2 regions of the Megasphaera intestinihominis genome follow, and region 1 is predicted to be linked to the other one. Evidence: a T-box and tRNA genes for the amino acid it is inferred to sense, from the RefSeq annotation. Region 1 holds a T-box; the other holds one or more tRNA genes.
The links. The T-box of region 1 lies ahead of thrS (threonine--tRNA ligase). A T-box ahead of a tRNA ligase gene usually reads a tRNA of that ligase, here a tRNA-Thr.
Positions count from the first base shown of each region.

Region 2: it has a tRNA-Thr gene. The T-box ahead of thrS (threonine--tRNA ligase) is inferred to sense a tRNA for this amino acid. The anticodon was not compared.

Region 1 is NZ_JBBMEU010000006.1:42,057-56,843, forward strand. It holds gene smc (chromosome segregation protein SMC) at 1-1,466, opposite strand, end outside; gene WMO23_RS02000 (magnesium transporter CorA family protein) at 1,713-2,666, shown strand; gene rnhB (ribonuclease HII) at 2,658-3,446, opposite strand; gene ylqF (ribosome biogenesis GTPase YlqF) at 3,449-4,312, opposite strand; gene thrS (threonine--tRNA ligase) at 4,452-6,359, opposite strand; T-box leader at 6,396-6,610, opposite strand; gene WMO23_RS02020 (electron transfer flavoprotein subunit alpha/FixB family protein) at 6,908-7,924, opposite strand; gene WMO23_RS02025 (electron transfer flavoprotein subunit beta/FixA family protein) at 7,945-8,757, opposite strand; gene WMO23_RS02030 (acyl-CoA dehydrogenase) at 8,830-9,981, opposite strand; gene WMO23_RS02035 (NUDIX hydrolase) at 10,330-10,944, opposite strand; gene leuS (leucine--tRNA ligase) at 11,190-13,670, opposite strand; partial or broken gene WMO23_RS02045 (glycosyl hydrolase family 18 protein) at 13,758-14,787, opposite strand, start outside.
Region 2 is NZ_JBBMEU010000003.1:12,890-27,676, reverse strand. It holds gene WMO23_RS01095 (L-lactate permease) at 1-246, opposite strand, end outside; gene WMO23_RS01090 (mechanosensitive ion channel family protein) at 560-1,456, opposite strand; gene tuf (elongation factor Tu) at 2,047-3,234, opposite strand; tRNA gene WMO23_RS01080 (tRNA-Met) at 3,382-3,458, opposite strand; tRNA gene WMO23_RS01075 (tRNA-Thr) at 3,464-3,539, opposite strand; tRNA gene WMO23_RS01070 (tRNA-Met) at 3,596-3,671, opposite strand; tRNA gene WMO23_RS01065 (tRNA-Tyr) at 3,677-3,762, opposite strand; tRNA gene WMO23_RS01060 (tRNA-Thr) at 3,769-3,844, opposite strand; gene dnaB (replicative DNA helicase) at 4,044-5,372, opposite strand; gene lonC (Lon family ATP-dependent protease) at 5,374-7,293, opposite strand; gene rplI (50S ribosomal protein L9) at 7,316-7,762, opposite strand; gene WMO23_RS01040 (DHH family phosphoesterase) at 7,759-9,774, opposite strand; gene WMO23_RS01035 (YybS family protein) at 9,793-10,749, opposite strand; gene WMO23_RS01030 (ribonuclease J) at 10,828-12,489, opposite strand; gene WMO23_RS01025 (hypothetical protein) at 12,695-13,540, opposite strand; gene thiD (bifunctional hydroxymethylpyrimidine kinase/phosphomethylpyrimidine kinase) at 13,537-14,343, opposite strand; gene WMO23_RS01015 (SixA phosphatase family protein) at 14,360-14,787, opposite strand, start outside.

The DNA.
Region 1 (14,787 bases):
GCGGCGTCGACATCGCCGCGCAGGCGGCGGTATTCGTCTTCTCCTTTTTTCAGGCGCTGGCCCTTTTCCTGAGCCGTCTGTCGCAGCGAGGCGGCCTGCTTTTCAAAGGCGGCGGCTTTTTTCTGGCACGCTTCCTGTTGGGCCTGGGCTTCCTCATGGCGGGCTTCTGCCGCTGTCAGGGTCTGCTTCTTGTCTTCCCACTGCTTCAGGGCCTGCTGGCAGGCGGCTTCATTTTCTTCCAGGCGGCGGCGCAGGTCTTCACTGTCCCGGCGCAGCATGAAAGCGTCGCGGCTGCGCTTGGAGTTGGCGTCGACCCGCTCCTGCAGGGCCTTTGCTGCCGCTTCGGCCTTGGCTTCGGCCTGGCCGAACAGGGTCTGAGTCAGGGCTAAAGCCTTCTGAGCCGCAGCCAGTTCAGCTGCTTTCTGGTCCTTCTGGGCCTGCAGGGTTTCTTTTTGTTCCTGCCAGGCTGCCTGGCGCTGCTGCAGCTGAGCGGCGTCGTCAGCGGCCTGGGATTCGTTCTCGGCCAGTTCGGCCTGCCGCTGCCGGCAGGCTTCACGGCGGTGGACGAGGCTGTCCAGCTCGTTGTGGACGGCCATGGCTTCTTCATCGAGGCGGCGCAGTTTTTCGTCGTCTGCCGCCATGACCTCCAACAGGGCCTTGCGTTTTCCCTCGGCCGCTGCCAGTTCCTGGGCGGCCTTTTCTTCTTCTGTCGCCGCCGTCATGCGGCTGTTCTCGGCTTTGGCCAGGAGGCGTTCGCTGTTGCGCAGTTCCTGCAAGGTCACGGTCCCTTCATAGGCCAGGCGCTCGCTGTCGAGGCAGCGGAATTTCTGCAGAGTTTCTGCCTGTTCCTGCAATGGTTCCAGCCGCTCTTCGAGGACGCTCATGAGGTCGCGGATGCGCTCCAGGTTGCGCTCGGTCTCGGCGATCTTGCGCAGGCCGTCGGCCTTGCGGCCTTTGAAGCGGCTGATGCCAGCAACTTCTTCAAAGATGACCCGCCGCTCTTCGGGCTTGCTGTTGAGGATGCGGTCGACGCGGTTCTGGCCGATGACGGCCATAGAGTCCTGGCCGATACCCGTATCGGCGAAGAGGATATGGATATCTTTCAGGCGGCACGGCCGGCGGTTGATATAGTATTCACTGTCGCCGGAGCGGAAGAGGCGCCGCGTGACGACGACTTCCGTGAATTCCGTATCCAAGGCGTGGTCGCTGTTATCGAAGTACAGCGAGACTTCCGCTGCCCCCTGGGGCCGGCGGGTCTGGGTCCCGGCAAAGATGATGTCTTCCGACTTCTGCCCCCGCAGCTGGCGGACATTCTGTTCCCCCATGACCCAGCGGACGGCATCGGAAATATTGCTCTTGCCGCTGCCATTGGGACCGACGATGGCCGTAATGCCCTTGTCGAAGGTCAGGGTCGTCTTATCTGCAAAGGACTTGAATCCCCGCAGTTCCATTTTCAATAATTGCATAGTTTCTACTCTCTCTGTGGACTGCCCGGACGGACACGGTATGGCGCCGCATAGCAGTTCTGCTTATTTACTCGTACAGTTAATGATACCATAATTACCAGCCTGCCGCCACCACGGCGTCGCCAGCCAGGGCTGGGCAAAGTTTGTGTAAAATATCAGGGAAAGCCTTGACAAGTCCTGTCTTAATGGATTATATTAGAATTTAGGTTTGAAGGCCCTCATTCTGCAGAAAGGGAGAGTACCGTAATGATTCAAGTTTATAAGCACAGCAACGGCCATCTGGAAGACAACATTTCCCTGGCATCGGCTGAAAAAGGATCCTGGATCCACGTCGTAAATCCCGATTCCGAAGATTTACAGCTCGTATCCATGGTCACGGAAATCCCCACTGATGTTCTGAAAACCGCCTTGGACACGGAAGAACGTTCCCACGTCGAAATCGAAGATAACTACATCTTTGTCGTCATCAACATCCCGATCATCTTGGAAACGGACAGTTATGACACCTTGCCCCTGGGCATTTTCATTACACCGGACTTCATCATCACCCTCTGTATTCAAGAAACAGAAGTCATGCGCGCCTTTACGGAGAATAAGTATCCTCTGTTCTATACATTCAAGAAGACGCGTTTCTTATTCCAGATCCTGTACCGTTCGGCGACGCTGTTCCTGCGCTACTTGATGCAGATCAACCGCCGGACCGATGACATCGAGGAAATCCTGCGCCATTCCATGCGCAACAAGGAATTCTTCCTGCTCCTGGAATTACAGAAATCCTTGACGTACTTCACGTCGGCCCTGCGCAGCAATGGCATCGTCATGGAACGGCTCATGCGCCTGCGCCGCAATACGTCGCTCCACCACCTCATCAAGATGTATGAAGAAGACGAAGACCTCCTGGAAGATGTCATCATCGAAAACAAGCAGGCTATCGAAATGGTCGAGATGTATTCCAACATCCTCATGAATATGTCCGATACCTTTGCATCCATCATTTCCAACAACCTGAACTTGGTCATGAAATTCCTGGCTTCCATTACAATCATGCTGGCCGTCCCGACGATCATCTTCAGCCTGTGGGGCATCAACGTCCCCGTCCCCTTCCAGGACACGACAGCCGGCTTCTATTACGTCGTAGGCATCGCCATGTTCTGCACCGTCGTCGCCGTCATCATGCTCTGGCGGAAGGATTTATTCTGAAAGGCCCTTCACCATGCTCTTTATCGGTTCAAAAGAGCGGCGGTGAATGGGACAGGGCCCGTATTTTTGCAACGCTTCCATATGCATTTTCGTCAAATATCCCTTGTGCACGGCAAAGCCGTACTGGGGATATTTTTTGTCGTATTCGACCATGAGGCGGTCACGCGTGACTTTGGCGATGATCGAAGCGGCGGCGATGGACGCGCTCAGGGCGTCGCCGTGGACCAGGGACTTATGGGGCACGGTCAGTTCCCGAAGAGGCATGGCATCGACCAGGACGGCTTCAGCCGGCACGGCCAGGCCGTTCACGGCGTCGTACATGCCCTGCATGGTGGCGTGGTAAATATCGAGTTCGTCGATTTCTTTTTCCGACTTGGCCACACAGGATACGGCAACGGCTTCGGCCATAATTTTATCATAGAGGACGTCCCGCTTGGCCGGCGGGACTTTTTTGCTGTCATTGAGGCCGGGACATTCCCAGTAGGGCGGCAGGATGACGGCGGCTACCATGACCGGACCGGCAGCCGGGCCGCGGCCGGCTTCGTCGATGCCGGCTACGTGGTACAGCCCTTGGTTGTAGTAAGCCGTTTCCTGGGCATACATGTGCAGGACCCGTTCCCGTTCGGCTTCTTCCCGGATTTTCTGGCGCATATAGGCGGCAGCCAGCTTGCGGACCGACACGCGGCCGTCTTCTTTCATGGCTGCCAGGAGGTCCTGGACGTCACCGCCAGCGGCCAGGCGGGCCTTGAGGTCGGCGACGCGGAGTTTCTCGATGTCCATGGTCAGTCCTCCCCTTCCCATTCGCCCAGCCGGTCCAGGGAGATGGCGCCGATTTTGCCTTCGCGGAATTCCTTGAGGATGAGCTTGTACGTCTTTTCCAGGTCGACGACGCCGCCGGAAACGATACAGCCCCGCTTGCGGCCGATGGCTTCGATCGTATCCAGCGGCTTGTCACAGAGGGTTTCCAGTTTATAACGGGCCTTCAATTCATCAGGGTACTGGGCCGATAACTGTTCGATGAGCTGCATGATGACCGTTTCCATGTCGAAGACCGTATCGGAAATGGCCCCTGTCGCTGCCAGGCGGTAGGCGCTGACCTGGTTTTCCAGTTTCGGCCACAAGACGCCCGGCGTATCCAGGAGGTCGAGCTGGTCGCCGATGTGGACCCACTGCTTGCCCTTCGTTTCGCCAGGCTTGTCGGCCGTCTTGGCCGCACTGCGGCGGGACAGCTTGTTGATGAGCGTCGATTTGCCGACATTAGGAATGCCCAGGATCATGGTGCGGACGGCGCGGTTCTTGAGGCCCCGGGCCTTCCAGCGGGCCAGCTTCGGCGCTGCCAGGGAGCGGACCAGGGAAATGAGCTGTTTCACCCCTTTGCCGCCTTTGCTGTTCAGGGCCAGGACTTTGCGGCCCTGCTGCTTGTAATAGGCCACCCATTCGTCGAGGACGGCCGGGTCGGCCAGGTCGGCCTTGTTGAGGACGACGACAGACGGCTTGTCGCCGATGAGGGACTTAATCATGGGATTGGTGCTGCTCATAGGGATACGGGCATCGACGAGTTCGATGACGACGTCGATGATCTTGAGATTTTCCTGAATAAGGCGCTTGGCCTTGGCCATGTGGCCGGGATACCAGTTGATTATCATAGTGAATCTCCTTTGGTGATGAGAAAAAAGGGCTTGTCGAACGACGACAAGCCCTTTTTAGTTGTTAGTGGCTAGTTGTTAGTTTTTAGTAGATGGCTTTATTTTAAAACTTCTAACTGCAAACTACAAACTCACGCTATTAGCCTTCTCTTGTTTCGGTGAGTTTCTGGATGTGGGCGACGACTTCGTCGATCGGTTTGGCGCCTAAATCGCCTTTGGAGCGGTCGCGCAGGCCGAGGGTGCCGTTTTCCATTTCTTTATCGCCGACGACAGCCATGTAAGGAACTTTTTCCATCTGAGCCTTGCGGATCTTGTAGCCGATCTTTTCGCTGCTTTCATCGACTTCGACGCGGATGCCCAATTTCTTGAACTTCTTAGCCAGGTCTTTGCAGTAAGCCAGGTGTTTGTCGGAGATGGGCAGGAACTTGATCTGGACCGGAGCCAGCCATACCGGGAAAGCACCGGCATAGTTTTCGGTGATGATGCCCAGGAAGCGTTCGATACTGCCGAAGCAGGCACGATGTACCATGACCGGGCGATGTTTCTGGCCATCTTCGCCGATATAGGTCATATCGAAGCGTTCCGGCATGAGCATGTCGAGCTGGATAGTACCGCACTGCCAGGTACGGCCGATGGAGTCTTTCAGGTGGAAGTCCAGTTTCGGGCCGTAGAATGCGCCGTCGCCTTCGTTGATGACGTACGGGATGTGGCGTTCTTCGATGACATCATGCAAGGTCTTGGTAGCCAGTTCCCAGATTTCGTCGGAGCCCATGGAGTCTTCCGGACGAGTGGACAATTCGACGTGATATTCCAGGCCGAACTGTTTGTAAGCCTTGTCGAAGAGGTCCATGACGCCGGAGATTTCTTCTTTCATCTGGCTCGGCAGCATGAAGATGTGAGCATCGTCCTGAGTGAAGCAGCGGACGCGGAACAGGCCGTGGAGGGCCCCATGGAGTTCATGGCGATGGACCAGGCCGAGTTCAGCCATGCGCATCGGGAAGTCGCGGTAGCTGTGGACGTTACTCTTATAGACCAGGATGCCGCCCGGGCAGTTCATCGGTTTGATGGCGTAAGGCTGTTCATCGATAGTCGTGAAATACATGTTGTCGCGGTAGTGATCCCAGTGGCCGGACTGTTCCCAGAGGTGACGGTTGAGGATCATCGGGGTCATGATTTCGTCGTAATCGGCTTCATCATGGAGTTCATGCCAGAATTTAAGCAAGTTGTTGCGCAGGATCATTCCCTTGGGATGGAAGAACGGGAAGCCCGGGCCTTCTTCGTGGAAGCTGAACAGGTCGAGCTGTTTGCCCAGTTTACGATGGTCGCGCTTTTCAGCTTCTTCCATCATCTTCAGGTATTCATCGAGTTCCGATTTCTTTTCAAAAGCGGTCCCGTAAATACGCTGGAGCATCTTGTTGTGTTCATCGCCGCGCCAGTAAGCACCGGCAACGGTGCGCAGCTTGAAGGCCTTGACGGCACCGGTCGAAGCGCAGTGCGGGCCGGCACAGAGGTCGACGAAGTCGCCCTGGCGGTAGATGGAGATGACGGCATCTTCCGGAAGGTCTTCGATGAGTTCTACTTTATAATCCTGGCCAGCGTCTTTGAAGAGTTTCAAAGCGTCGGCACGGGACAAGACTTCTTTGGTAATGGGAAGGTTTTCTTTGACGATCTTAGCCATTTCAGCTTCAATGGCAGCAAAGTCTTCCTGTGTGAAACGGTGTTCTGTGTCGAGGTCGTAGTAGAAGCCGTTTTCAATGGACGGGCCAATGGCGAACTTGACGCCCGGGAAGAGGTGCTGGATAGCCTGTGCCATGACATGAGATGCTGTATGGCGGAGCGTATCTTTCCCTTCCTGGTCGGCGAAGGTGAGGAATTCAACGGTCGAGCCGTCGACAATGGTTTCGCGGAGGTCCGTGACTTCACCGTTTACCTTTGCGACTAATACTTTCTTTGCAAGACTGTTGCTGAGCTGTTTGACAGCTTCGGCAAGAGAGATGCCATCGGGAAACTGTTTTTTGCTTCCGTCTTTTAATACTAATTCTGCCATTACAAACATCCTCCTTAATAAAAAAAGCTCTCGTCCTCAAGGGACGAGAGCATAACTCACGTGGTTCCACCCTAGTTCACCGGAAAACCCGATGTACTCAAGCGCGATAACGGGGCGGCCGGGACCCCCTACTTACTTCGGGAATCCTGCTCCAAGGCGGTAACTTGCCAGACTTTATAAAGCACTCTCACCATCGTGCCTCTCTCTGTAATAAAGGAGCTATCAAGTGTTGTCCTTTTCAAAGCATCTTACATATCTCTATGTATGCATAAATTATACGGCAGGAAATGGGGGTTGTCAAGAGAGAAAAGAGGCTGTCTTAAAGCGACAGCCTCTTTTTGAGTTTGTAGGGGTCGCCCGTGGGCGCCCCGCCAAGTATTTGTATGATGTTTCTAGCAACTTGAATAGGAAACCACACATATGCTGAAACGGGTTCGCCACGTGCGAACCCCTACGAACTAGTGGTCAGACACTAACGGCCAGCTGCCAGTAGCAAAAAAGGTCTATCGCATAGCGATAGACCTTTTGATTATGCACGGTTAGATAACTTATGCAATGCCTTTCTGTTTCTTGATAGCTTCCGTGAGGAGCGGGAGAACTTTGAAGACATCGCCTACGATACCATAGTCGCAGACTTTGAAAATCGGAGCATCTTCGTCTTTGTTGATGGCGATGATGCAGTCAGAACCAGTCATGCCTGCCAAATGCTGGATAGCACCGGAAATAGCGCATGCAATGTAGATCTTCGGACCAACTGTTTTACCAGTCTGGCCAACCTGATGGAGAGCATCGATCCAGCCAGCGTCAACAGCTGCACGGGATGCACCAACAGCGCCGCCGAGGACGTCTGCGCATTCTTTGAGGATACCGGTCTTGAACGATTCTTCACCGTTCATGCCACGGCCGCCAGCAACGATAACGTCAGCGTCTTCGATTTTAACGCCTTCGCCGCCCAATTTGATGAGTTCGACGAATTTGGTCATGAAGTCAGCATCGGAGAGGTTAGCTTTCTTTTCGATAACTTCGCCAGTTGCAGAAGGATCTGCTTCCGGTTTTTTGAAGACGTGCGGGCGGACAGTACCCATCTGCGGACGGTTGTCCGGGCAGATGATTTCAGCCATGATGTTGCCGCCGAGAGCCGGACGGGTCCATACGATGGTCTTCTTGTCGTCGTCAACGCCGAGCTGTGTGCAGTCAGCGGTGAGGCCAGTCTTCAAGGAGTTAGCGACACGCGGGCCGAGGTCACGGCCGATGTTGGTAGCGCCAACGAGGAATACGTTCGGTTTTTCTTCATGGAAGAAATCGCAAATAACTTTTGCATAAGCCGTCGTATTGTAATGTTCGAGCTGAGGATCATCATATACGAATACCTTATGAGCACCGTGAGCGATGAGTTCCTGAGCCAACGGTTTTACGTCTTTACCAATGAGGATTGCACCGACTTCGTCGCCGATGGTGTCAGCCAAGATGCGAGCCTGGCCCAACAATTCGAAAGATACATCACGTAATTTGCCTTCAAACTGTTCAGCAATTACATAAATGCCTTTATATTCTGCTAAATCCATTTTCACTGTTCCTCCTTAGATTAAATGATTTTCTGGGCAACCAGTTTTTCCATAATCTGGTCGACGATTGCCTGTTCGTTGTCATCTTCAACTTTGAGAACGAGACCACCGGATCTCTGAGGCGGTGTGAAAATCTTGCGGACTTTAGTCGGAGAGCCAGACAAACCGATCTGAGCGTCATCAGCTGCAACAGCAGCAGCGTCCAAATTCGGGATTTCGCGGCGTTTTGCTTTCATGGTGCCACGAATGGTCGGGAAACGCGGTTCGTTCAAGTCTTTAACAGCGGTAATCAATACCGGGAAGTTAGCTTCCGTTACGATGTAGCCTTCTTCGTTTTCCTGCTGAACAGTAACTTTGTTGCCTTCGACTTTGATGTCGCGGGCATACGTAATCTGAGGAATACCGAGTTCGCAAGCGATCTGCGGGCCAACCTGAGCGGTATCGCCGTCGATAGCCTGTTTGCCGCAAAGGATGATATCGAACTGTTCGATACCTTTGTCAGCAGCTATTTTTTTGATAGCCTGTGCCAAAGCATAGCCCGTAGCTAACGTGTCGGAACCACCGAGTTTGCGGTCGGACAGAAGATATGCATCGTCAGCGCCCATTGCGAGGCCTTCACGAAGAACGTCTTTTGCCTGATCAGGACCCATCGAGAGTAACGTAATCTTTACGTCTTTGTCAGCATCTTTCATCTGAAGAGCTGCTTCCAGAGCATTCTGGTCGAAGGGGTTAAAAATGTTAGGAACACCAGCACGAATGACGGTATGTTTTACGGGGTCAATCTTAACTTCTGCTGTGTCCGGAACTTGTTTGACACATACCAATATTTCCATTTACGTTTGCCTCCTAAAATCTTTTTTATGTAACAGGCTTGGCTGATGCCAAGCCTGCATCATAAACTTCACTTATCTTAACAGAGCACCGCCTGTAACCATGAGCTGAACTTCGTTCGTGCCTTCGTAGATCTGAGTGATCTTAGCATCGCGCATGTGACGAGCAACCGGATATTCTTCGCTGTAGCCATAGCCGCCGAAGATCTGGACTGCTTCTGTCGTTACGCGCATAGCAACATCGGAAGCAACGCGTTTTGCGATAGCAGCATCAACGGTGAAGGGTTTACCTTCCTGTTTCTTGCAAGCAGCTTTGTAAACGAGGTTACGGGCAGCTTCGATCTGCATCTTCATGTCAGCCAGTTTGAAGGAAATGGACTGGAATTTGCAGAGCGGTTTGCCGAACTGTACACGCTGTTTGGAGTATTCAACAGCATCTGCCAGTGCAGCTTCTGCAATGCCGAGAGCCTGAGCAGCAACGCCGATACGGCCGCCGTCCAAAGTCATCATAGCGATCTTGAAGCCTTTGCCTTCTTCGCCGAGCATGTTTTCAGCCGGAACTTTGACGTCCTGGAATACGAGTTCCATGGTCTGCGAAGTATGGATGCCCATCTTGTCTTCTTTCTTACCGAAAGTGAAGCCAGGCATGCCGTCTTCGAGGATGAAGGCTGTAATGCCGTGGTTGCCTTTGCTCTTGTCGGTCATAGCGAAGATGATGTAGATATCAGCAGCGCCGCCGTTGGTGATGAAAATCTTGGAGCCGTTCAGCGTGTATGTGCCGTCGTCGTTCTTAACAGCAACAGTCTGCTGGCCGGAAGCATCAGTACCAGCGTTCGGTTCGGTCAAGCCGAAAGCACCGAGTTTAGTACCTTCAACCAAAGGAACGAGGAATTTTTCTTTCTGAGCTTCTGTACCGAACTGCCAAATCGGGTTAGCGCAAAGGGAAACCGTTGCCGACAGGGTGATAGCAACACCAGCGTCGTATTTAGCCAATTCTTCAACAGCGAGGATGTAGCTCAAAACGTCGCCGCCGTCATCGCCGGAACCGCCGTATTTTTCTTCGAAGTAAGCGCCGGTAATACCGAGGCTGAGCAGTTCATCAATAAGGTCTTTGTCATAAATACCTTTGTGGTCGCGTTCCGTAATGGTCGGAGCTAATTTCTTTTCGCCGAAATCATGAGCGAGTTTTAAGAAGTCCTGTTGAATATCTGTTAAGTTAAAATCCATGATGTTTCCACTCTCCTTAGTGTATAGTTAGTTTAGTAAAGCCATAAGATAAAAACCTGAACATCGAGGCGATACATTTCCTTACAGTAAATTCTGTCTGGATATATATTCACACCGTCTCAGTGCTTACAAATGCATTGTACAACTTTTCACATGTTAAATCAATAGCAAAAAGCCTATAAAGCACAATATCACTATTCCATTTTCTCATCCTAAAACTTTAACAAGACTTTTTTGTACTAATGGAGGCAAAAAGATTAAAATCTTCTTGACAGAGTACGCCTTGCTTTTCCGTATACGCTTTTGTACGTATACCTAACTATACTGGTTACAAATATTAAGGAAAGCTTACGGTTGTATTATAGCACGGATACCCCGGAAGTTGTCAAGGATGTGTGCCGTAATTCCCCAGATTTTATAATTTTCATACGTATAAATCTTGACGTTATACGTCCGGCGCTGTTTCCAGCCTGTCTGATGGGAAATATCCAGGCCCTTGGGAAAGCCCGGTGCCGGCCGGGTAGCCAGTTCGACGCGGCCGATTTCCGGTTCATGCTCATCGAACCAGGACAGAGGGACCGTAAAGGTATGGTCCACTTCGCCCCGGTTGAGGACGAAGTCATCTGTATCCATATAGGCGGCAAAGGGCCATACGGTGACGCCTACAGGTGATTCCATGTAGTCCAGGGGGCCCCAGACGTGGATATGGGATGGGTCGACGCCGAGTTCCTCCTTCGTCTCCCGCAGGGCCGCTTCCAGAGCGCTGTCGTCGCCGTCGTCGATGCGGCCGCCGGGGAAGCAGACGTCGCCAGGCTGCCAGCCCAGCTTGCTGCTGCGCACTTCAAACACGGCCTGTTCTTCCCCGTCTTTGTAGATAATCGGCACTAAGACGGCACAAGCCCGCGTATTCATACAGGTGTTCTGGCGGACGATACGGTCCGGCCATGGCTTAAATGCTTTCATACAAGGCTCCTTTCTGAGGAAAAGACTAAGTTCAAAGAAGTACAAAGTAAAAGGGCTTGTCGTACTTCGACAAGCCCTTTTACTGTAGGGGCGCCACGCGGGGCGCCCATATCTGTTAGTTGTCAGTGGCTAGCCATCAGCTTATAGCTAACCCCAACCTCTCCGGCCTTTCAGGCCACCTCCCCTATCAGGGGAGGCAAAACTGCGAACTGCGGCCGGCGGGCTCGTCACGTGCGAGCCTCTACTTATTTTATGACGATGTTGATGATTTTCTTCGGTACGACGATGAATTTGACTACTTTCTTATCGCCGATGAATTCCTGGATGTGCGGTAAAGCCAGGACTTTTTCCTGCAAGGCATCTTTGTCGATGTCGACGGCTACGGTCAGGCGGTCGCGTACTTTGCCGTTGATCTGGACAGGCAGTTCGATTTCATCGACGACGAGAGCCGATTTGTCGACTTCCGGCCAATCCTGGGCATGGACGCTGCCTTCAAAGCCGCATTTCTGCCAGAGTTCTTCCGTAATATGCGGTGTGAAGGGAGCCAGGAGCTTGAGCAGGTTCTTGTTGGCTTCCAGGGCAACGGCCTTGTGGATGGTCTTGTTAGCGCCGACATAGCCATGCATGGCGTTAACATATTCCATGATCGAGCTGACAGCCGTATTGAGGCCGTAGTTGCCGTCTGTGCCGCGGACGTCTTCTGTGACCTTGGCAATGGCTTTGAATTCCTGGAAACGCAGTTCTTTTTCGGCTTCCGTATAGTCCGTCCCTTCAAGGCCGTCTTTGACCAAGTCCTGGAACTGATGGACAATGCGCCATACGCGGTTGAGGAAGCGGTAAGAGCCTTCGACGCCCTGGTCAGACCAGGCCAGGTCGCGTTCGGGCGGAGCCGCGAAGAGGATGAACAGGCGGGCCGTATCGGCGCCGTATTTGGCGATGATTTCTTCCGGCGATACGATGTTGCCCTTGGACTTACTCATCTTGCTGCCGTCGAGGAGGACCATGCCCTGTGTCAGCAGGCGTTCGAAAGGTTCGACATTGTTGACCAGGCCGGCGTCATAGAAGACCTTCATGAAGAAACGGGAATACATGAGGTGCAGGATGGCGTGTTCGATGCCGCCGATATACTGGTCGACGTTCATCCAATGGTTGGCTTTCTTCGGATCCCAGGCTTTTTCATCATTGCGGGCATCGGTATAGCGGAGATAGTACCACGACGAGCAGACGAAGGTATCGATGGTATCCGTTTCACGCGTAGCCGGGCCGCCGCATTTCGGGCACGTGCAGTGGACGAAGTGTTCGCTCGTAGCCAGCGGCGATACGGCGCCAGCCGTGAACTTGACGTCTTCCGGCAGCTTGACCGGCAGCTGGTCTTCCGGTACAAGCTGTTCGCCGCATTTCGGGCAGTAGATGATAGGGATAGGAGCGCCCCAATAGCGCTGACGGGAAATGAGCCAGTCGCGCAGGCGATAGTTGACGCGGCGTTTCCCCAGTCCTTTTTCTTCCATGTAGTCGATGATGGCTTTCATGGCTTTATGCATTTCCATGCCCGTGAAAGGACCGGCATTGACCAGGACGCCGTCCTTGTCTTCATAGGCATGGTCCATTTCTTCCAGCTTCAGTTCGTGGTCTTTCGGCTGCAAAGTGATGATCTTCGGGATGTTGTATTTCGTAGCGAACATCCAGTCACGCTGGTCACCCGTCGGTACGCCCATGACGGCGCCGGTACCATAATCGTAGAGGACGTAGTTGGTGATCCAAATCTGGACGCTCTTGCCCGTCAGCGGATGGACGCAGTCGATGCCGGTATACATGCCGACTTTTTCCGATTCCGTGCTCGTCCGTTCGATATCGCTGGTATTGCGTACTTTTTCGCAGAATGCTTCCAGTTCGGCTTTCTTGGGATTGTTTTCCAAAATCTTGTGGACCAGCGGATGTTCCGGCGGCAGGACGACGAAAGTGACACCGTAAATCGTGTCAGGACGCGTCGTGTAGACGGCGACTTTTTCCTTCAGGCTGGGAATGTCGAAGCTGAATTCCAAGCCTTCGCTGCGGCCGATCCAGTTCTTCTGCATGGTCTTGACGCGTTCCGGCCAGCCCGGCAGGAGTTTCAGATCGTCGAGCAGGCGGTCTGCGTAGTCGGTGATTTTGAAGAACCACTGTTTCAAGTCCTTTTTGACGACCGGTGTGTCGCAGCGCCAGCATTTGCCTTCGATGACCTGTTCGTTGGCCAATACGGTGTTGCATTTTTCGCACCAGTTGACTTTAGCTTCTTTGCGGTAAGCCAGGCCGCGTTTGTAGAGCAGTTCAAAGATCCACTGCGTCCATTTATAGTATTTTTCGTGGCACGTAGCAACTTCGCGGTCCCAGTCATACGACAGGCCCAGGGCTTTCTGCTGGCGTGTCATGTTTTCAATATTGCTGTATGTCCATTCTGCAGGCGGGATATTGTGTTTGATAGCTGCGTTTTCTGCAGGCATACCGAAAGCATCATAGCCCATAGGATGCAAGACGTTATAGCCGCTCATGCGGCGATAACGGGCAATGACGTCACCAATCGTGTAATTGCGGACATGACCCATGTGCAGGTTACCCGACGGATACGGGAACATTTCCAATACGTAGTACGGCGGCTTGCCGTTGTCTTCGGTGCAGCAGTCGCATTTACTTTCTTCCCATACGTGCTGCCATTTCTTTTCTATTTCCTGTGGAATATACTTTTCCAATTGTGAGAGCCTCCTATCCTGCCCCAGTCAAAATACAGACAGACTGTACTACAGCGTCTTGAGTATTATTATAGTGGCAGGGCGTCGTCAAGTCAATTCATGTTTTGCAAAACGCTGCCAAAAATGTGCCGGTTCAAAGCCTTTGCGCCAGAAGGCAGCGCCGCCCAAACCATAGGTCTGGACCAGGCCGGCTTTGGCTTTCAGTGACTTTTCATCTTCAAACCAGATCTTGACGGTCCCCGTCGTCAGCGGCAGTTCCAGATAATAGAGCTGCAGATCATCGTTCCAGACGACATAGTCCTTATAGGCCTTGAGGATGTCTTCGCTGTCGGCCATGGTCAACGTGCGGACGAAGAGCTTGCCCTTGCCGCCGCTCTTGCGCGCCGGAGCCGTGGCTGCAGCTTTGGGTGCCGTCCTGATACGACGCGGCAGGACACGGCGCTTATACGTTTCCCCATCGAGTTCGACAGGCATGATGACCGGCTGTTTGGCCCGACGGACATTTTCCTGTTCCGCCGTTACGACCTGGACCAGCATCGGCCCAGCCGCTTCTTCAGCTGCTTCTTCTCTGGCCTCGCTGTATTTCACGCCCTTTGCCGGCGGTGCGCCGACGACAGCCGGCCAGTCGTGGATGTCTTTCGGCAAATCGCGGCCATCGCTGGATTCATACCACAAGCGCATGTACAACGGCATGCCCAGCAGGACTTTCGACGGCGGTACGAGATCGATCGTATTCTGTACAGCCCGTTCGACCCAGGGATAGGAAGCGACAGGGCCGGCTGTCGTGCTGGCCCGGCCGAACTGGTCATAGGCCATGACCATGAGGTAGTCGAGATGCGGAGCCAGGGCCGCCCGGTCATAGACCAGGGACCAGTTGGGGCTGTCCGAGACGGGCGTGACATCCATGGAAAGCTGGATACCATAGGCATGGCAGGCCTGGGACAGTTTGGCCACAAAAACCGTCAGAGCATCTTTATCGCTGTAATTGACGTTTTCAAAGTCGATGTTATAGCCTTTGAAATCATATAATAAGGCATAGCCGACGAGCTGGCGGACCATCGTGTCCTGGAGACGGCTGTTGCTCAGGACCTGATGGGTCAGTTTGGGGTTGAAATTG
Region 2 (14,787 bases), on a different contig from region 1:
GGTGTACAAGGTCAGATTATACGTAAAGATAGCGGCGATGATGACCAGTAAAATAGGCCAGCATGCCAGGGCCACGCCTTCCAGGGCTGCCGTAGCGGCATCCATGCCCGGCATATGATACCAGGCCAGGGCGACGGCAAAAGAAATGATCAAGGCAATGGGACATGCCTTGAAGCTCTGCATCTTCAGGAAGCCCAAAGAAACGATGAGCCACAAAATAGGTGACAATGCCAATAAAAATACCATAATACAAATACCCTCTTTCTTTGTTCACTTTTGAACTTATTATATGCCCAAAAACTATTAATAATTAAATAATTAATTCCCGAACAACATGATACTATTATATAATAGAAAAAGGGCATAAATCAACAGCTTAACAATGCTATTAAAGTATAGTTCAAGCCTTAGTTAGACGAAAAACGCAAGATTATTTTTCGATTTTGGCGAATATTCTTATTTCCCGTCTTTATTCTTTTTTTCACATACTATGGATAGGGTACAAAAAAATCAGCTATTTCCTAAGAAATAGCTAAAAACATGTTCAAAAAGTAACGTTTTATTGTTCATTTTTTTGTATATAAATTACGCGCTGCGGATAAGGTATATCAATACCGTTGGCATCGAAGGTATCCTTTACCTTGGACATAGTGTCGTAATAGACGGGGTAATAATTTTCCTTGGCGACCTTGGGAAAAGCGGCGATGCGCACGGAGCTTTCGGCAAATTCGCGGATGCCGATTTCCATCGTGTCGGCATTGAGGACCCGCCTGTCTTCCCGGAATATCTGCTTCAGCAGGGCAATGGCCTTGTGATGGTCGTTCTGGTAACCGATGTCGAAGAAAAAAGTAATGTACCTTTCCTGCTGGTAAGAGCTGTTGGTCACCTGGGACGAGGTGATACTGGAATTGGGGATGAAAATCGTCTTGTTGTCTTTCGTCGTAATAGCCGTATTCATCATCTGAATCCCTTTGACGCTGCCTTCTACGCCGCCGACGGCGATCCAATCTCCGGCTTTGAAAGGCTTGAAGATCAGGATCAAAAGGCCGGAAGCGAAATTCGACAGATTGCTCTGCAAGGCCAGGCCGACAGCCAGGCCAAAGGCGCCGAACGCGGCCAGGAAGGAATTCGTCGGGATACCGGCCTTATTCAGGGCCGACAACAGGACCAAGGCCATGATGGCATAATAAATCAGCTGGCTGACAAAGGTGATGACCGTATGGTCGTAATTGGCATGGGTCATCATGCGGACAGCCAGGTTCTTGAAAGCCCGGGCCACATAGCGGCCGACGATGAAGATGACGATGGCATAGATGACATCGGGACCGTGGTTAAGCAGAAAATCCTTTAAATGGTCCAGCGTCGTGACGCTCTGCGTGACCTGGTTCTGGACATCGGCCTGGACGACGTTAGCCGCCTGCTGCGCTGTATCGGCCGTATTTTCAGCAATGTTCATATTTCGCACCCTCCTCTTGTGTGTAGTTCTATTATACCCGGGATTTTGGGTAGTGGCTAGTGGCTAGGGGTTAGGGGTTCGTAGGGGCCGACGGCCCGGCTCTCCTGCTAGGAGAGCTGTCAGCGCAGCTGACGGAGAGGTTAACCTCTCCGGCCCTTCGGGCTACCTCTCCTATGAGGAGAGGCTTCCGACGGATGCCTTACGTTACAGTTACCGTCATTCCCTCATTATACTAGAAGCGGGCTCACCACGTGCGAGCCCCTACAATTGCGCAGACAGGCGATAACTAATTCACGGCCTGTAGCCTTGCGCATAAATGTATGCAAAAAAAGGGCTTGTTGCACATGCAACAAGCCCTTTTAAGTTGCTAGTGGTTAGCAGTTAGTGATTAGAAAATTTAAATTCCATTTCTACAGACTACAAACTCCATACTGCAAACTATAAAGAGAAAGGGGCCTCGCATGATGGCAGAAACCTTCGTGCGACAGCCCCTCTTTTAAGTATCAAGTTTGTAGTTTTTAGTTTGCAGTTATTGGCTAAAAATTTAACCTCTTTCTACAAACTCGGCACTACAAACTTTAAACTATCTTTTAGCCTTCGATTTCGGATACGACACCGGCACCTACGGTACGGCCGCCTTCACGGATAGCGAAGCGCAGGCCTGCTTCGATAGCAATCGGTGTGATGAGTTCGACTTCCATCTTGACGTTATCGCCAGGCATGCACATTTCTGTGCCTTCCGGCAGGGTGATGACACCCGTTACGTCAGTCGTGCGGAAGTAGAACTGCGGACGATAGCCGTTGAAGAACGGCGTATGACGGCCGCCTTCATCTTTGGTCAGGACATAGACCTGAGCCTTGAATTTCGTGTGCGGATGAATCGTGCCCGGTTTAGCCAGGACCTGGCCGCGTTCGACGTCTTTGCGGTCGATGCCACGGAGCAGTGCGCCGATGTTGTCGCCTGCTTCTGCGAGGTCCAGGATCTTACGGAACATTTCAACGCCCGTAACGACGGTATCTTTCGGTTTATCAGCGAGGCCGACGATTTCGACAGCGTCACCGACTTTGATCGTACCACGTTCGACACGGCCCGTAGCAACCGTACCACGGCCGGTGATGGTGAATACGTCTTCGACAGGCATCAGGAACGGCTGGTCCGTCGGACGTTTCGGCGTCGGGATGTAGCTGTCGACAGCATCCATCAAGTCGAGGATGGATTTTTCAGCTTCCGGATCGCCTTCGAGGGCTTTCAATGCAGAACCTACGATGATAGGTACTTCATCGCCAGGATAATCATATTCAGTCAGGAGGTCGCGGACTTCCATTTCAACGAGTTCAATCAGTTCCGGATCGTCGACCTGGTCAGCTTTGTTGAGGTATACGACGATAGCCGGTACACCGACCTGGCGGGCCAGGAGGATGTGTTCACGAGTCTGCGGCATCGGGCCGTCAGCTGCGGATACAACGAGGATAGCACCATCCATCTGAGCTGCACCAGTGATCATGTTCTTGACATAGTCAGCATGCCCCGGGCAGTCAACATGTGCATAGTGGCGTTTTTCCGTTTCATATTCGACGTGCGCCGTGTTGATCGTAATACCACGTTCACGTTCTTCCGGAGCCTTGTCAATATCGGAGTAATCTTCGAACTTGGCAAAGCCCTTCTTTGCTAATACTTTCGTAATAGCAGCCGTTAATGTCGTTTTGCCATGGTCGACGTGACCAATCGTACCGATATTAACATGCGGTTTTGTTCTTTCATAATGTTCTTTTGCCATTGTAATCATTTCCTCCTTTAGGAAAAAAACAGCTACCCACTTGTATTCTATCACACATCCATACTCTTTGCTTAAAAAAATAGGAAAATTTAAACAAAAAATATTTTTGCATATAGAAATAACCTCGTATGCACGAGGTTATTAGTGTGGTGGCGGCTCGGAGATTCGAACTCTGGACACTGCGGGTATGAACCGCATGCTCTAGCCAACTGAGCTAAGCCGCCATGTGTGGAGCTATTGACCGGGATTGAACCGGTGACCTTATCCTTACCAAGGATACGCTCTACCGACTGAGCTACAACAGCTTATGAACTGGTCAAAGCCAATTATGAAGTTTTTTTTACCTGACAGTAAAAAAATTTGGTAGCGGGGGCAGGACTTGAACCTACGACCTTCGGGTTATGAGCCCGACGAGCTACCAACTGCTCCACCCCGCGATGATTGGTGGTGGGGGAAGGATTCGAACCTTCGAAGGCAAACGCCGGCAGATTTACAGTCTGCTCCCTTTAGCCACTCGGGAACCCCACCATTTACTGGAGCCAACGATAGGACTTGAACCTACAACCTACTGATTACAAGTCAGTTGCTCTACCAATTGAGCTACGTTGGCTTACTGTTCCGTGGAACGTAGTCTATTATATCAAAGGACTGACGTTCTGTCAAGAACTTTTTTATCAGCTTTTCTTATTTCTTCTGACGAGGCAGAACCCCGTTTCAAAAGGCTCTGTCAGAACCGCTGACTTGATTAGTATACTATACCCCACGGAATAATGCAAGTGCTTTTTACACTTTTTTTAAATTAATTTTATCTACCCTTCATGCTGCGTGTCCAGGTTGAGGAACAGCGTGAACTCGTTCTTGAAGTAGAGCTTGACCGACCCGACAGGGCCGTTGCGGTGTTTGGCCAGGATGACTTCTGTAATGTGCTGGTTCTCCGTTTCCTTATCGTAGTAATCTTCGCGGTACAAGAAGGAAACGATATCCGCATCCTGTTCCAGGGCCCCCGATTCGCGGAGGTCACTGAGCATAGGCCGTTTATCCTGCCGGCTTTCGACACTGCGGCTGAGCTGGGACAAGGCGATGAGCGGTACTTTCAGTTCCCGCGCCAGGGCCTTGAGGGACCGGGAAATCTCGGAGATTTCCTGCTGGCGGCTTTCGGCATTGCGCCCCTGCATGAGCTGCAGGTAGTCGACGATAATCAGGTCCAGGCCGTGTTCCGACTTGAGGCGCCGCGCTTTCGATCGCATTTCGGCGACAGAGATGCCCGGCGTATCGTCGATGTAAATGGGCGACTCATAAAGCTTGTCGCAGGCATCGGTCAGGCGCGTCCACTCTTCATCGCTGTTGAGCTGGCCTGTGCGCAGTTTCTGCGAGTCGATATGGGCGATTTGGCAGAGCAGTCGCTGGACTAGCTGTTCCTGGGACATTTCCAGGGAAAAGAAGGCTACCGTCTTATGCTGACGGACGCCGACGTTCTGGGCGATGTTCAGGGTAAAGGCCGTCTTGCCCATACTCGGACGGGCAGCGACCAGGATCAGGTCCGACGGCTGCAGGCCTGACGTCATGCGGTCCAGGTCGCGGAATCCCGTCGGCAGGCCGGTGAGGCCCGCTTTATTTTCATAGAGCTTGGTGATCTTGTCCAGGGTCACTTCGACGACGGCGCCGACGGAAGCGAAATCGCCGCGGTTCTTTGTATCCGACAGCTGGAGAATGCGCCGTTCGGCATCGTCCAGGAGGGCTTCCGTTTCCTTTTGGCCGTCATAGGCTTCCGTCATCAGTTCGGTACACGTCGAAATGAGGTTGCGCGCCAGGGCCTTCTCGGCGACGATATTGGCGTAATATTCGATATTGGCCGCTGACCCGACCAGGTTCGGCAGGTTCAGGACGTATTCGAGACCGCCTACATCGTCGAGCTTCTTCATGCGTTTCAACTCGTCCGGCAGGGTGATGACGTCGATTTCTTTATTTTCCCGATGGAGGTGTTCCATGGCCTCGAAGATGATGCGATGGACGTCGCGGTAAAAATCCTGGGACTGGAGCTTTTCCATAGCGACGATGACGGCATCATGGGATAAGAGCATCGCCCCCAGGACGGCTTGTTCCGCCTCTACGTTCTGCGGTGGAATCCGCTGTTCCATATTAGGCTCCCTCCTGTTCGACCAACATCAGTTTCAGTACGTCGTCGATGGTGACGGCATAGTGGATATTCAGGCCTAAATGGCGTTCCGGGATATCATGAGCATTTTCTTTCGGGATGATGATTCCTTTCATGCCAGCCTGACGGGCGCCATAAGCCTTTTCAAAGACGCCGCCGACGGGCTTGACCTGGCCCTGGATGGAAATTTCCCCGGTCAGGGCCATGTCCTGGCGGACCGGCTTGCCTGTGATGGCCGAGATGAGGGCCGTCGTAATGGCACAGCCTGCCGACGGGCCGTCGATATTGCCGCCGCCGACGAAGTTGATGTTGACGTCGTAATCGGACAGTTCCTTACCGGTCATGCGGCGGACGACAGCGGCTGCGTTGAACATGGAGTCCTTGGCCATGGAACCGGCCGTATCGTTGAAGCGGTAATACCCCTTCCCCGGCGCCCGCGCCGGAAAGGCGACGGCTTCGATTTCAATGGCCGAGCCGAGGTAACCGGCGACGCCGAGGCCGAAGACCTTGCCGACGACAGGCGTATCGCTGGCCTTTTCCGTCACATAAGGCACGAGGCGGCTGATCTGGGCGACGCGGCGGACGTGGTCGCAGGTGATGCGCACGTGGTCCTTGGAGCCCGATTTAAAGACAGACAGGCCATATGTATCGGCCAGGATGTTGACGGCCTTGCGGCCTTCGATGGTGAACTCACTGATCAATTTGGCCACGCCGTCTTCCAGTTCCGCCCCCAGCTGGGCAGCGGCATTGGTGACAATCTGTTCGATATCCGACGGGATGAGGGGTTCAAAGAAGATTTCAGCGCAGCGCGACCGGATGGCCGGATTGATTTCCGACGGGTCCCGCGTCGTCGCACCGATGAGGATGAAGTCGGCCGGAGCCCCTTCGGCAAAGAGTTTCTTGATATACTTCGGCACATTCGGGTCGTCTTCGTCGTAATAAGCCGATTCAAAACGGACCCGCTTGTCTTCCATGACTTTCAGCAGCTTGTTGAGCAGCATCGGGTCCACTTCCCCGATTTCGTCGATGAAGAGGATGCCGCCATGGGCTTCGGTGACCAGGCCCGGCTTCGGTTCCGGGATCCCCGTATCGGCCAGGTCGCGGCGGGCGCCCTGATAAATCGGGTCGTGGACCGAACCGATGAGGGGGTTGGTCATATCCCGCGAATCCCAGCGCAGTGTCGTCCCGTCCGTTTCGATAAAGGGCGCATCAGGGCCAAACGGTGTAAAGGGCAGCTTCTTGGCTTCGTCGAGGACGATGCGGGCAGCCGTCGTCTTGCCGACGCCAGGCGGTCCGTAGAGGAGCAGGTGCTGCGGATAGACAGACGATAACTTGCTCTGCATGGCTTCCACGGCCCGTTCCTGGCCGACAATAGCCCGGAGCTGTTTCGGCCGTACCCGTTCCATGACCGATTCCGTAAGATGGACGTTTTCCAGGTCGTCCAATTCCTTGAGCTTGCGCTTGGTCTGCGGCGTTTCGACGTCGTGCAGTTCTTCCTTGATGAGTTCCATCTTGATTTCCCGCACGTATTCCTGCTGTTTTTCATCCATGCGCTGGCTGATTTTCTTTTCCAGCCGTTCTTCTACGGCCTGACGGGCCAGCATCTCAGCCAGGACCATTTCCAGTTCATTGAGGACGTTGATGACTTCATCGTCATCGGGTACTTTATCATACGAGACGTCTTCATAGATGAGGCGCTGCAGTCCGACCAGGCGCTGGCGCGGGTCTTCGGAATGGATGTACGACAAGGCAGAGTACTTACTGGCCCGGAGGACCATCTTTTCAGACCCTATAAGACCAGTAAAAGCGCCATAAAGCACGTTAACCTGACGGCGGAGTTCTTCCTCCGCCGTCGGTTCGAGGTACTTATGGCGCTGTAATAATTTGTCCAATAATTCTTTCATTGTATCCCCTTATGGCTTATGATCAGCCTTCTACAACGTGTATTTTGATGACACTGGTAATCGTCGGATGGACGCGGATGGTAACATCGTAATCGCCGAGCGATTTAATCGGATCCTTGATTTCTACTTTTTTCTTGTCCAGGTCGATATCGTACTGGGCCTTGGCCGCTTCGCTGATAGTCTTGCCCGTAATGGCACCGAAGACTTTGCCGCCTTCGCCGACTTTAACGGGAATGGTCAGTTCGACTTTCTTCAGCTGGCTGGCCAGGATGACGGCTTCATCCGAAGCGACCTGGGCCTTATGCTTGGCAGCGGCTTTTTTCTGTTTGGCATCGTTGAGGTTTTCCGATGTGCCGGGAGCGGCTAATTTACGGGGCAGGAGGAAGTTGCGGCCATAGCCTTCCGATACTTCGATGATGTCCCCTTTCTTACCGAGTTTCTTTACATCCTGTAATAAGATTACTTTCATTTTTCATCAATCTCCTTGTCTTTATCTATGATTTCATGGAGGGCTGCCATGACGTCCCCCTGGGCTTCGACCAGGGTCCGGCCACGCAGCTGGGCACCGGCAACGGTACGGTGGCCGCCGCCGCCGAGAGCTTCCATGACTAATTGTACATTGATTTCGCCTTTCGAGCGGGCGCTGACACCGATGCAGTCATCGGCCAGATAATAGAAAGTGAAGCTGGCTTCGACGCTGTCGATGTTGATGAGCATATCCGCTACCTGGGCGGCGATGATGGTGGCATTGCGCTGACCCTTGGGGCAGCTGGCCATGGCGACGCCGTCGCTGATTTGGGCACCGGACAAGATGAGGGCCCGGTCCTTGACGGTATCGAAGTCAGAGCTGAACAGTTCGCGGACGATATCCGGATCCGCTCCGCAGCGGCGCAGATACGACGCGGCGTCGAAAGTGCGCACGCCGGTCTGGACGGCGAAGTTCTTGGTGTCGACGATGATGCCGGCATAGAGGGCCGTCGCTTCGATCTTCGTCAATTCTACATCTTCCTGGAAATATTGCAAGAGCTCCGTCACCAGTTCGCTCGTCGAAGAACTCGACGTTTCCGTATAGGTCAGCAAGGGCTTCTTGATGAAGTCCGAACTGCGGCGGTGATGGTCGATGACGACGCGCCGGTCCGTTTCGTCCAGCAAAGCCGGGGCTACGGTCATGTCCGGGCGGTGCGTATCGACGATGAACAGCAGGGTCTGGCTGTTGCAGATGTTCTCCGCCGTTTCTGCCGAAATGAGCAGGTCCTTGAAATCGGGATTATCCATGATCTGATCTTCCAGGCGCCGGATGGCGTCGGTCTGATTGCTGACGACGACATGTACCGGCTTGCCTGCCAGGCGGGCCATGTGGGCTACGCCGACGGCAGCGCCGATGCTGTCATAGTCTTCCCGTTCATGTCCCATGACCAGGACCATATCGCTCGTATCGATGAGTTCGTGGATGGCCTGGGCGACGACGCGGGCCCGGACGCGGGTATTCTTTTCGACGCAGCGCGTCTTGCCGCCGTAGAAGTGAGGCGATCCGTCCTCTTCATAGACGACGACCTGGTCGCCGCCGCGGCCCAGAGCCAGGTCGAGGCCGGCCCGGGCTTTCGTAGCCAGTTCGTTGAAATTGGCTTTGCCCGCCGCAATGACGTCGCTCGGGAAGAGGGCGATGCCCATGCTGAGCGTCACGGGGATGCGGTTGACCGTATGGATGGAACGGATTTTTTCCAGGAAAGAAAAGTTATCTTCCTTATAATATTCCAGCGTATCCCGGCTCATGCAGGCAATGTACTTCTCATTGCCGTAAGCCCAGATAAAGCAATTATGGCCGGACAGCTCGCCGATAAGGCAGTTGTTGACGTTGGTCACCAGCGTAGCCCGCTGGACAGCCGTCATCCCCTTGGCAACTTCCTCCAGGTTGTCGATCTCGATATCGCAGAAAACGGGGACAGCAGCCAGGGAATTCAGCTTCTGCCGTTCCGTATCGGTAATGTCTTCAAAATAGAGGATGAGGTAATTGTCATCGTCAGCGGCTTCGGTCTGCAGATACTTGTAGACGACGCGGTAATAGCGTTCGCCGATGTGTTCAAAGAAATATCCCGATTTCCCCCAGAACTTATCGACTTTCAAGTTCGGCATGATGTGGTCCAGCTGCTGGTCGTTGTCGATGTCGCCGACCCAGTCTCGGAAGACGCTGTTGGCCCAGCACAAGTTGGACTGCATGTCGATGATGGCAATGCCGATAGGCAGATTCTGCACGGCATACGTCGAAGCCTGGTCGACGCTCTTGGAGATGGCATCGAAGAACTGGCTGATTTCCCGGTTGCGTTCGTTATGGTTCTTGCGGGTCAGGACATAAGCCCCGCCGATGAGGATCAGGGCCAGCAAGGCGATGACCCAATTATATACGGCAATGATGATAAGCAGCAAGACGGTAATCAGGAAGAAAGGTTCTTCCGACCGCCTTGACAGCAACGTTTTAAACATGGTTCCGCCCCCTGCGTACTAAAGCGTACGACCTTTTTTTCTATAATTCGTGAGCATGTCGAAGATGCCGGCTAAAAAGGCAGCATACGAAAAAACAGGCATGACAAAAAATGAGATGAGGATCAGGGCCTGAAGGCCATTCCCTAAACGGAAACGGCTGCTGAGGAGATAAAAGACGAAGGCAATTCCCTGGATACAGATGAAGAAGAAGGCAATCTGATTGAGATTCATGCCGATGATATTGAGCCAGGTAATATCCCGTGTCACTCCCCAGTATTTCATGACCAATGCCAATATATATAAGTATATCATACTACGGGGTATTTCCCAATAACGAATAGGCAAAAACGCCTTGAGCGAAAAGCCGAGACGGCGCAGGATGACCTGGGAAATCTTGATGTTCGCGTAGGCGATGATGGCCGTCCCCAGACAGAGGAACATGGGCAGCAGCGACGGCAGCACCTCCCGGACCTGGTTGAGCTGGGCCCGCGTTTCTGCCAATTTGACGTCAGACATGCCCTGCTGCTGGTACTGGGCCATCATGCTGTCCATGAACTGCGTGAAGAAATCGTTCATCTGGGTAAAGACGTTGACGTCGAGGACAACATAGGACAATAGGGCGATGACGACGAAGACGGCGACCAGGGCCGCTGTAACCGTCCCCAAGAGGCGTACAGCCGACCATTCATAGCGAAAGCCAGCTCCCAGGGCCAGGCCGACGGCACCGAAGCTCAGGAATTGGACCAATGCCGTCACCGGGTCGATGAACAACCCCATGAGGAAGCCTACGGTCACGCCCAGCAGCAAGGTCTGGCGCAGACCGTATTTCATGAAAATGATGACCATGGGAATGGGCATGATGAAATAACCAATAAAAGAAAAAATCGGCACGTATGTACTGAGAAGCGCAAAGACCAGCATAATGGCGGCAAAACAGCCGGCCGTCGTCAGCGGGGTGACACGCCTCTGCTCCATAACAGTTCCCCCTTTCGTCGGGACTGAGAAACAGCGGAGGCACGAGATGCCTCCGCTGTCACAGTAACAAATATCAAATTATACTTCCATGATGATCGGCAGGATCATCGGACGACGCCGTGTCTTTTCATAGAGATAACGGCTCAGCGTATCGCGGACCTGGGACTTGATGACAGCCCATTCGCGGATATTACCGGCTTCGCAGCGTTCGAGGACGGCGGCGACGCGGTCATGAGCTTCGCGGAGCAATTCTTCCGAATCGCGGACATAGACGAAGCCGCGGGAAACGATATCCGGGCCGGCCAGGGGATGGCTCGTCCCTTTGGCCAGGGTCATGACGACGATGACGACACCTTCCATAGCCAGCTGCTGGCGGTCGCGGATGACGATGTTGCCGACATCGCCGACGCCGAGACCGTCGATGAAGACGCGGCCTGCATTGACATGGCCTGTCTTATGGCCGGAACGGTTCGAGAATTCAAAGATCTGGCCGTTGTCGCCGATGAGGACGTGGTCCTTGGCAACGCCCATCATGACGGCCAGGTCGCCGTGCGTCTTGAGCATGCGGTATTCGCCGTGGACAGGGATGAAATACTTCGGTTTGATCAGTTCCAGCATGAGCTTCAGTTCTTCCTGGCTGGCATGGCCGGATACGTGGATTTTCTTATCCCGGCCGGCGATGACATTGGCCCCGAGGCGCATGAGGTTATCAATGGTGCGGCTGACACCGGTTTCATTGCCCGGGATAGGCGTAGCCGAAATGATGACTGTATCGCCAGGCATGATGCTGACGCTGCGATGGTTGTTGGAAGCCATGCGCGACAGGCCGGCCATGGGTTCGCCCTGGCTGCCCGTCGTCAAGATGAGGATCTGGTCATCGGGATAACGGTTCAGTTCATCCGGTTCGATGAGGACACCTTCGGGAACGTCGAGATAGCCCAGTTCAATGGCAATCTGGACGTTGTTGACCATGCTGCGGCCGAGGACGGTGACTTTGCGCTTGAACTGCACTGCCGTATTGATAGCCTGTTGGATACGGGAAATATTCGAGGCGAATGTCGCCAGGATGATACGGCCTTTTGCAGCGCGGAAAGCCTTGCGGAAAGCATGGCCGACAGTCGTTTCCGATTCGGTGTAGCCCGGCCGTTCGGCATTGGTGCTGTCCGACATGAGCAGCAGGACGCCGCGGCGGCCTAATTCAGCAAATTTATGGATGTCCATCTGACGGCCATCGACTGGCGTCAGGTCCATCTTAAAGTCGCCTGTATGGACAATGGTGCCTATGGGAGTCCGGAAATACAGGGCACTGGCATCCGGGATGGAGTGGTTCGTATGGATGAAGCCGACCTTCATACAGCCGATCTGTACTTCATCACCATGATGCACTTCATTCAGTGTATAATTCGTAATGTGATTTTCTTTCAGTTTCCCTTCGATGAGGCCGCATACGAGCTTGGTGGCGTATACGGGCACATTTACTTCATTGAGCAAGTAGGACAAACCGCCGATATGGTCTTCATGACCATGGGTGATGACGACGGCCCGTACTTTGTCCCGGTTTTCAATCAAGTAACTCATGTCCGGGATGACGAGGTCGATGCCGAACATGTCGTCATCCGGGAAGGCCAGGCCGGCGTCGATGACGATAATATCATTCCCGTACTGGATGACCGTCATATTCTTGCCGATTTCACCTAAACCACCTAAGGGAATTACCATGAGTTTTTCTTTTTTAGCCAAAATATACCTCCTAAAAATAAATATAGTTGTATCCGTTCCAACCGGAGCCCGGCAGACCAGGCTGCAGGTCTATCCTATATGTAGATATAACGAACAGTAATGGATTTTCTTCCTTCTATCATATTTTCCGTTATTTCCGGGACTCTGTCAATAATCTATCGTCTCTTTTTGTGAAAACTCTTAACTTTTCATAAAAAATTTACATTTATTTTGCCGATTTGATGACTTTTTCCGGCACGGTCAGCTGTGTTCCCTGGGGCAGGGCCGTGCAATCGATGGTCAGGCTGACTTCGCTCATTTTGATGAACGACTGGGCTACGGCCTTGTCGGCGTCACTGCGGCCATATTCATCGACCAGCGTCAGGGCCAGGCTGCGCAGCTGGTCCGTCAAGGGCAGGGAGATGCGGGAAATGCGCTTCGTCGCCGGGTCGATGGTGACGACCGTCGATAAGTCGCCGCACTGCTGCAAGCCCTGGAGGACTTTGGTCATGACGCGGATCTGTTCGGCCGTCATGCCGTTTTTCTTCCACTGGGCCTGGTCGGCCGGATTATAGATATGGGAAGCGTCGAAGACGACGTTGTAATCATTGCCGCCGGCAGCGGTGACTTTTTTCACGCCAGCCAGGACATTGTAGTCCTGACGCAGGTAATCGGCCAAGGGCTTGCTGTCCTTCAAATCATAGCTCTTCTTTTCCCATTCATCGCCATCTTCCTGGTAATAGACGTCGATTTTTTTCCCGTTCTGGACGGCATAGGCTTTCCCTTCAGGGACTTTCTTCATCGTCGTCGCAGCAAAACCCGTTACCTTAGCCTGGGACTGGATGACGAAAGGCCGTTCCTGGACGTCGATATTGTTGACGACGGCCCCTTCGCCGACAAAGGGCATCTTGAGGCCCAGTTTCAGCGTATAAGAGCCCTGAGGATGGGCCGCCATGTTGCGGGCCGCTTCTTCATATGTTGCCTGCGGTGAAGCAGCCAGTGCCATACCGCCGATCGATGCAGCTGCCATGACCAGGCAGCACATTTTCTTCCAAGAATGTGTCAATCTCATTTTGTCCACCCTGCTTTCTTATATAATTCATAAAAGTGATGAATCGGGCCATGGCCCTTGCCAATGGGTTCAGCATGGGCAATGCCTTCAAAGACGTACTCTTTCGCCGCACCGACTGCGTCTGGCAGACTCAGGCCATTGGCCAGGTTCGAGGCGATGGCGCTCGATAAGGAGCAGCCTGTCCCATGGGTACTCGTGCTTTCCAGGCGTTTCCCCTTATAATAATGAAAATCATGGCCGTCGAAGAGGATATCCGTCGCATCGGCAATGCGATGACCGCCTTTGACCAGGACGGCTTTGGCACCCATGGCGGCAATGGCCTTGGCCGCTTCTTCCATGTCGTGCAGGCTTTCAATGGATTTCCCTGTCAGCACTTCGGCTTCCGGCAGATTCGGCGTCAGGACATCGGCCATGGGAAGGAGGACTTCCTTCAGCGTCTGTTCGGCTTCCGGTACCAGCAGGCGATGGCCGCTGGTAGCAACCATGACCGGATCGATGACGATATACGGCGGCTGGTATTGTTTCAATTTATCGGCGATGACGCGGATCGTTTCAGGTACACTGACCATGCCGATTTTGACGGCGTCGACGTCGATATCTTCAAAGACCGCATCGATCTGCGAAGCAATGAGGTCCGGCGTGATGTCCATATAGCCGCGCACGCCCTGGGTGTTCTGGGAAACGACGGCCGTAATGACATTCAAGGCAAAGCAGCCGTGGGCACAAAAAGTCTTGCAATCCGCAGCGGCACCGGCTCCGCCAGAAGGATCCGTCCCGGCAATGGATAATACATGTTTCATCATGAGTACAACCTCCAATTTATTCTTTGTAAGAAGGTCCCAAAAATTTCAAGGCCTTCGGATGGACATAGAAAAGCAGCGATGCCGAACCGATGCGGCCGCCGTGGACGTCGAAGTCGAACAGGGCCATGCTGCCCGTCTTGAAGTCGACAGCCGTCCCCGTCCAGGCCTGAGCCCAGCGGTCAAGGAACGGCGAATGGCCGATGATGCACACGACATCAGCTGTTTCCCGGCTCAAAATCTCGTTGTATACGGCGACTAAGTCACCAGAAGCGATGGCTTTATGCGTATGGAACTGCTCAATAGGCAGATGCTTTTCTAAATAAGCGGCTGTCTGACACGTCCGCACGTATGGGCTGACCCACAGGGCCGTTTTCCCCGACGGCCACCATGACGAGGCCCATTTCGCCATGGACGAAGCCTGATTACACCCTTTTTCAGTCAGTT